Regions from separate parts of the Methylobacterium sp. FW102-HT35C08 genome, predicted to be linked through region 2. Evidence: predicted binding sites of a transcription regulator. Region 2 holds the regulator's gene; the other holds the start of a gene.
The links. Region 2 encodes LexA, which represses DNA repair genes until DNA is damaged. Its sites were predicted from a motif close to TGTTCNNNNTGTGTTCNG; they were not measured.

Region 1 (4,016 bases), 360 kb from region 2:
AGGCGGGATCGCGCACGATTTCAACAACGTGCTGCAGGCGATCATCGGCTACTCGGACCTGCTGCTGGCCAGCCACCGGCCGACCGACCCGGCCTTCCAGGACATCATGCAGATCAAGCAGAACGCCAACCGGGCGGCGGGCCTCGTCCGCCAGCTCCTGGCGTTCTCACGGCGGCAGACGCTGCGTCCGGAGGTGATGAATGTCGGGGAGGCGCTCTCCGAGCTGACCCTACTGCTGAAGCGCCTGCTCGGCGAGCGCGTCGCCCTGGAGCTGAAGCACGGCCGCGAGATCTGGCCGGTGAAGGCCGACGTCAACCAGTTCGAGCAGGTGATCGTCAACCTCGCGGTCAATGCCCGCGACGCCATGCCGGACGGCGGCAAGCTGATGATCCGGACCGAGAACGTGACCGATCCGGGCCCTGCGGCGGTGGCGGACGGGCGCGGCGGCGCGCCGGCGGGCGATCATATCCTCATCGAGGTTCGCGACACCGGGCAGGGCATCCCGCCCGAGCTGATGGAGAAGATCTTCGAACCGTTCTTCACCACCAAGGAGATCGGCAAGGGCACGGGGCTCGGCCTCTCGACGGTCTTCGGTATCGTCAAGCAGTCCGGCGGCACCATCGACGTGCAATCGACCGTCGGGGAGGGGACCGCCTTCCGCATCTACCTGCCGCGGCACGTCCCCGTCGCCGAGCACGAGGAAGCGCCGCTCGTAACCGCCACACCGGCCCTGCCGCGGACCGAAGCGGCCGCTCTGCCGTCGCTGTCCGGGCAGGATCGGGCCGGCGGCGCAGCGCCCCCCGCCGGCGAGTCGGCCGCGCGCGCCGAGGCCAAATCCGAGGCCAGGCCCCAAGCGAAGATCGACGCACCGGCGCCGCGCAAGCCGGCGGCCGACCATACGGGGCAGGGGACCATCCTCCTCGTGGAGGACGAGGATCCGGTCCGGGCGGTCAACAGCCGGGCGCTCTCGGCGCGCGGCTACACGGTGCTGGAGGCCGCTTCGGGCCTCGAGGCCCTGGCGATCGTGCGCGAGGGGATTCAAGAGATCGACCTCGTCGTCTCCGACGTCGTCATGCCCGAGATGGACGGCCCGACCCTGCTGCGGGAGGTGCGCAAGCATCAGCCCGACCTGAAGGTGATCTTCGTCTCCGGCTACGCCGAGGATGCGTTCCGCAAGAACCTGCCGGAGGGTGAGACCTTCAACTTCCTCCCCAAGCCCTTCAGCCTGAAGCAACTCGTCGAGACGGTGAAGAAGACGATGGCGGATTGAGGCGGCGGTTCGTTGGCGACCTGCCCGGCACGAGGGGTTCGGCAGCATGCTACGGACGCCTGCGACGGCCGCGTCCAGCAGGTCGGACTGAGGGGCAGCTCCGGAACGGCAGACGGCCCCGGAGAAGCTCCGGGGCCGCCAAATGTCTCGCATCGATGAACCAGCCGCGCCCGTTCTGGCCGCGGTGGGGAGGCTTACGCCTCGCCCTCGTCGAGGTCGTCCGCCGTGGGCGTGGCGTTCTCCAGGATCTTCTCGGCAACGAGGCCTGAATTCTGGCGGATCGAGGCCTCAATCTTGGACGCGATCTCCGGGTTGTCGCGCAGGAACCCCTTCGAGTTCTCGCGGCCCTGGCCGAGGCGCTGGCTGTTGTACGAGAACCAGGCGCCCGACTTCTCGACGATCCCGGCCTTCACGCCGAGGTCGATCAGCTCGCCCACCTTCGACACGCCCTCGCCGAACATGATGTCGAACTCGACCTGCTTGAACGGCGGCGCGACCTTGTTCTTCACCACCTTCACGCGGACCTGATTGCCGATCGCCTCGTCGCGGTCCTTCAGGGTCGAGATCCGGCGGATATCGAGGCGCACCGAGGCGTAGAACTTCAGGGCGTTGCCGCCCGTGGTGGTCTCGGGGCTGCCGTACATCACGCCGATCTTCATCCGGATCTGGTTGATGAAGATGACCATGCAGTTCGAGCGCGAGATCGAGCCGGTGAGCTTGCGCAGGGCCTGGCTCATCAGGCGCGCCTGGAGGCCGGGCTGACTCTCGCCCATCTCGCCCTCGATCTCGGCCCGCGGGGTCAGCGCGGCGACCGAGTCGACCACCAGCACGTCGATGGCACCGGAGCGCACCAGCGTGTCGGTGATCTCAAGGGCCTGCTCGCCCGTGTCGGGCTGCGAGATCAGCAGGTCGTCGAGGTTCACGCCGAGCTTGCGGGCGTAGACCGGATCGAGCGCGTGCTCGGCATCCACGAAGGCGCAGACGCCGCCCTTCTTCTGGGCTTCGGCGATCGTATGAAGCGCCAGCGTCGTCTTGCCGGACGATTCGGGACCGTAGATCTCGATTACGCGGCCGCGGGGCAGACCGCCGACGCCGAGGGCGATGTCGAGCCCGAGCGAACCGGTGGAGATGGTCTCGACCTCCTGCACCTTGTCGTTCTTGCCGAGCCGCATGATCGAGCCCTTGCCGAAGGCACGCTCGATCTGGGCCAGGGCGGCGTCAATGGCCTTGGACTTGTCCTTGTCCACCGGGGGCATGTCGACCACTTTCAATGCGGGCTGGGCCATCTGGCGGGATCCTTATGAAGGGGTTGGGCGCCGTTCACAACGCGCTTCAACACCCGCTCTATGTACCTGTTTTGTTCTCATTCGGCAAGTGCGAGAGAACGGTTCGGGGCAGATCGCTCCACAGTTGAAAGGCCCAGGCCTTCCCTTGGCGAAGCGGCCGTGCCGCAAGCCTAGCCGCTGACGGCGCCCGGTACGGTTGCCAGTTGAAGGCTTCGGTCAGCGGGTCCCGCGTCATCACGAGCGCAGCGCAGGAACCCAGGGCAGCGCGCGCCTCGCCGGCATGGCGCTGTCCGGGTCGCTTCGCTCTGCTTGAAAAGACCGTGGCCTGGTTGTGGGGGGACACACAGACAACGATCGCACAGGTGATGCTTGATCTCCTCGACGCCGGCACAACCAACGCGATCGATCCCGAGGATCTGCGAGACATCCTCGACGGTCGCGATGAGATCGCCCGCGCTTTGAGCGCGTCGGTCAGTGACGCAACGGCTGCGTTCCGACGATTCGGCCTATGACGTCTCGACGGTCTAGCGGCGCCAGGCCCCACGAGAACAGGAGACCACGGCGCGGCCATCCCAGCCACCAGCTCATCCTGAGGCGCCAGCGCGAAGCGGAAGCTTCGAAGGAACCCTCCAGGGATCGCAGGGCTGGCTGGAGCCCTCCTTCGAGGCGCGCAACGCGGTCACCTCAGGACGAGGGAGATGAGATGGATGCCCGACCGATGTACCGCCACGTGCTATCGCGTGCAGCGATCGGCACCTTCCTGGATCCCGGAATGGTCCATGGCTTCGCCACCGCCACCGGTGCAGACGGAGCGATCAGAAAGTCCCGCGCTGTGCGAAGCAGACACCAAATCATCCTGGCGGCGAAAACGCGAAAGCCCCGCGTTGCCGCGAGGCTCCCACCGACAAGACATGACCCAACGTCGGCCCGGGATGCGCCAGGGCCCTGAGACCCCGACCGCCACCCGATCAGGCGGCCTCGCCGGTCTCGGCCTGCAGCGTCGCGTCGCCCTCGACCAGCTTCCAGGTCTTGGTCTTCGAGAACGGGCGGCACTCCTCGATGAACACCGTCTGCCCGACCTTGGCGACATTCGCCTCATCGTGCGCGTGGTAATTCTTCGAGCGACGCACGGTCTTCTTCATCACCGGATGGGTGAAGCGACGCTCCACCTTCACCACGATGGTCTTCTCACCCTTGTCGCTGACGACGGTGCCCTGCAGGATGCGCTTCGGCATGGTTGTCTCCTAAAACCCGCCTCAGCCCTTGGCCTGCTGCAGCGTCTTGGCACGCTGCAGAGTCCGGACACGGGCGATGTCGCGGCGGACCTCACGGACGCGGGCGACGTTCTCGAGCTGGCCGGTGGCCCCTTGAAAGCGCAGGTTGAACTGCTCCTTCTTGAGGTTGATCAACTCGTCATTCAGCTGATCCGGCGACAGGGCCTTGAGATCAGACACTCGTTG
Region 2 (4,016 bases):
GCCAGCGCCACGACATTGAGCGCCACGAAGGCCGCCGCGGTGATGCCGGCCCCGAACACCACCTGCCCGAGCCAGGGCCCCAAGGCCGGCGTGAAGGCGCTCGCGAGGTCACCGACGGTCTGGAGTCCGTCCTTCGTGCCCTGGCCGGCCTTGCCGATCGTGGCGGCGGCCGCGATCAGGATTGCCCCCATCACGCATTGCGAGATCACGGCACCCACGAGCGTGTCGAGCCGCGAACTCCGGGCGTGGTCCCAGCCGAGGCCTTTGTCGACGATTGCCGATTGCTGGTAGAAGATCATCCACGGCATGATCACCGCGCCGATATTGGCGGCGATCAGTACCCGGTACTGGCCGTCCCCGAGCGGCATGTGCCCGAAGGAGGCGACGATCTCGGCCACGTTCGGCCGCGCCGCGATGGCGAGGCCGATGAAGACCAGCTCGAACAGGCCGACGACGATCGCCACCACCTCGACCCGCCGGTAGCTCCCGGTAAAGACCAGCGCGAGCAGCAGGACCGCTGGCAGTCCGAGGCTCACGAGCCGGGGCACCCTGAACAGGTCGCCGATGCCGGCAATGCCGGAGAATTCCGTCACGATGGCGCCGATCCCGGCCACCACGAGGCCGCCGTAGGAGATCCAGGCCCAGACCGGCCCGTAATGCGCCCGGATCAGCTCGCCGTGGCCGCGGCCGGTGGCGGTGCCGAGCCGCACCGTCAGCTCCTGAACGACGTAGAGAATCGGCACCAGCAGGATCTGCAGGAGCAGCAGCGAGTAGCCCCAGCGTGCGCCGCTCTGGGCCGCCGTGATCAGGCTGCCGACATCCGTGTCGGCGAGCATCACGACGAGTCCGGGGCCCGCGGTCTTGAGGAACGCGTTCAGGCGAGGCAGGGAAGCGCTTGGCACGGCTCGGGAACAGGCCCGGGCACGGCCGGTTCCGGCGGGCGCCTGCGGCGTTTTCCCGGGCAGGCGGGAGTAACGTGAGATGGTGGAGAGCGCGGATCGAAGCTCCGGCTGGAGCCTTCAGGCGAGCGCCGTGCCCGATGGGGTGCGTCTGGAACTCGCCCTGTCCGACCTGGGCGGAGGTCCGGTCACCGCCGCGATCGTGCTCGACCGGGCGGAGGCTCGGGCCTTTGCCCGCGCGCTGCTGGCCGCCGCCGGAGATGCGGCGGAACGGACTTTTCCGAAGCCGGGCGTTTGAGAGCCCGCCGCCGACGGATCAGCGCGGGCCGAGGCCCGGGTTGCGGCCCGGAAGGCGCGGCACCACCGTGCCCCGCTTCTCGATCGGCGCGTCGCACGCGTAGGCGAACTCGGTCTTCAGCGGATCGAACACGGTCTCGCCGGTGATCCGGCAATCTTCCCGCACAGTCTCGTCGAGATAGGTGCGGGCGGCGGTGCGGAAGCGATTCACCCGGGTCGCCGCCGGCTCGGGATCGATCCGGACCTCGCTCAGGTTGCAGCCGGCATATTCACGCAGGGCATTGGAGACGATGAGCATCCGGCGCAACTGCCGGTTGTCGTAGACCTCATAGGGCTCCTTGCAGCCGATCGTGACCACCTGCGGGGTGAGCGCGACGTAGTTGCGGGAGATGTACGAGAACCCCGTGGTGCAGCCCGCGAGCGCCAAAGCGAGGGAGGCCAGAGTCACGGCCGTCAAGGCGGGAGGCAGCAGAGCCGCGGGTCGTCGCATCCTCGTCATCCCAGCCCGATCTCAGCCCGCCCCGGCTCCGCCGCCCTGTCCGGCGGCGTGTGGGTGCATTGAAACGGCTCCGCTTGCGCCGTCAATTCGTTTCTGCCTCGGAGCGCGGCGCCAGCAGAAGCGTGGCCGTATAACGCTTGCGGAACACTTGCGGAACGTTTAACCTGTTCGTGATTTGTTTCCGAGACCGTCCCGAGGCGGTCCGCCAAGCCGCGAGGCCCCCTTCGATGCTCACGCGCAAGCAGCTGGACCTCCTGCGATTCATCCAGAGTCGCATGCAGGAATGCGGCGTTCCCCCCTCCTTCGACGAGATGAAGGATGCGCTCGATCTCAAGTCGAAATCGGGCATCCATCGTCTGATCACGGCTCTGGAGGAGCGCGGCTTCCTGCGGCGCCTTCCGAACCGGGCGCGGGCCATCGAGGTGATCCGCATTCCCGAGAGCCTGACGTCCCCGGCTGCCGCGGCGCCGGCGGAGCCGCGCCGCTTCACGCCGAGCGTGGTCGAGGGCGGCAAGTCCAAGCAGCCGCCGCTGCCCGCCAATGCCCGCATGATCGACGAGGCCGGCCGCGCCGTGTCGATCCCCGTCATGGGCCGGATCGCGGCCGGTACACCGGTCTCGGCGATCCAGAACCAGAGCCACGCCATCACCCTCTCGCCCGACTTCCTGGCCGGCGGCGAGCACTACGCCCTGGAGGTGCGCGGCGACTCGATGGTGGAGGCCGGCATCCTCGACGGCGACCTCGTGGTGATCCGCAAGCAGGACACCGCCAACACCGGCGACATCATCGTGGCCCTGATCGACGACGAGGAGGCGACGCTCAAGCGCCTGCGCCGCCGCGGCTCCTCGATCGCCCTGGAAGCCGCCAACCCGGCCTACGAGACCCGCGTCCTCGGTCCCGACAGGGTCCAGATCCAGGGTCGGCTCGTCAGCCTCGTCCGCCGCTACTGAAGCGGGGCGGCCGGCGCGTCGTCCGGAGCCGGGTTGGCGCCTGTCGGATCGCTCTCCGACGCGGCCATCCCTCCGGAGGCGTCCGCAGGAGGATCCGTCCCGGTCCGCGCAGCGGCGGCGGGGCGGGGCACCGCGCGGGCCCGCCAGGGGACCGTCCGCTGATCGGTCCGGGCGCCCTGTATCGCGAAGCCGCCCGCTTCGGCGCGCAGGGCCACGGCTCCGTGACTGGCGAGGAAGCCGCGGTCGATGACCAGCGGGCCCGTGCAGGTCGGGGGCGCCGCAAGGCCCGTGATCAGCACGGTGGCCCGGGCGCAATCCTCCGGGAAGGCGCGCCAGTCGCGAACCAGGGCGACCGCCCGGCCGTTCGGCAGAATCGCGGTGCAGCCGAGCCGGTCGCAGCGCCCGCCCGCGGACGGGCGGCTCCGCTGCTCGGGTGTGCGGTTATCGCCGTCCGCCTTCAGCCATTGTTCCAGGACGAAGCCGGAGGGATTTCCGAGCGCCGAAAGGCGCCCGTCGGGACCCCGCACCGCGGCGCCTCCGCCCTGCCGGTCGATGTAGAGATCGTAGCGCTCCGGCAGGGCCGCGAGGCCGAGGCCGAGCAGGAGCGGCGGTAGGGCGAGCCAGCGCAGCCGCGAGACCGGGAGCGTCGCCAGCAGCAGCCCGGCCGTGAGCAGTCCCAGCGCCCCGGTTCCGAACGCCGGCAGCACCAGCGTTGCCCGCTCGAACCCGGCGATCCATTCGGAGATCGCCAGCATACCGCCGACTGCCTGCCCCATGAGCCACCAGATCGGCCGGTCGAGAGCCAACGGATAGGCGAGGATCCCGATCACCGCGGAGGGCATCACCACCAGGGAGACCAGAGGCAGCGTCAGCGCATTGCCGATCAGCCCGAACGGCTGGATTGTCTGGAAATGGTAGGTGGCGAAGGGGGCGGTGGCGATCTGCGCCACCAGGGTCGTCGCCAGCGTGCCGGTGACCGCCGACAGGCCGGTGCCGACGATCCGCCCGATCCGCCCCGCCCCGGGGCGCAAGAACAGCCGTCCGTCGATCAGCCGCGCGCAGGCAATCAGCCCCGCCACCGCGCCGAACGACATCTGGAAGCTCGGGCCAAGCAGCCCCTCGGGCTCGCGGGCCAGGGCGATCAGCGCGGCGAGCGCGAGATTGCGCATCGACAGGGCCGGCCGGTCCACCAGGATCGCGCCCAGCATGATCAGGGTCATGATCAGCGAGCGCTCGGCCGCGATGTCCCAGCCCGAGAAGGCACAGTAGGCGGTGACCCCGATCATCGCGAAGCCGGCCGCGATCTTCTTGATCGGCCAGACCAGCGCGCAATGGGGGATCAGCGCCAGGGCCGCCCGCACCAGCCAGAAC

Region 1: a site for LexA is predicted at 2,618-2,635, ahead of recA (recombinase RecA). Genes of this name have one in related genera too.

What each region holds. Positions count from the first base shown of each region.
Region 1 is NZ_JBYTCL010000002.1:2,403,923-2,407,938, reverse strand. It holds gene cckA (cell cycle histidine kinase CckA) at 1-1,270, shown strand, start outside; gene recA (recombinase RecA) at 1,465-2,526, opposite strand; gene AC3WSN_RS11455 (hypothetical protein) at 2,922-3,068, shown strand; gene rpsQ (30S ribosomal protein S17) at 3,525-3,791, opposite strand; gene rpmC (50S ribosomal protein L29) at 3,813-4,016, opposite strand, start outside.
Region 2 is NZ_JBYTCL010000002.1:2,041,749-2,045,764, forward strand. It holds gene AC3WSN_RS09680 (NRAMP family divalent metal transporter) at 1-836, opposite strand, end outside; gene AC3WSN_RS09685 (hypothetical protein) at 982-1,197, shown strand; gene AC3WSN_RS09690 (hypothetical protein) at 1,216-1,686, opposite strand; gene lexA (transcriptional repressor LexA) at 1,923-2,645, shown strand; gene AC3WSN_RS09700 (ComEC/Rec2 family competence protein) at 2,639-4,016, opposite strand, start outside.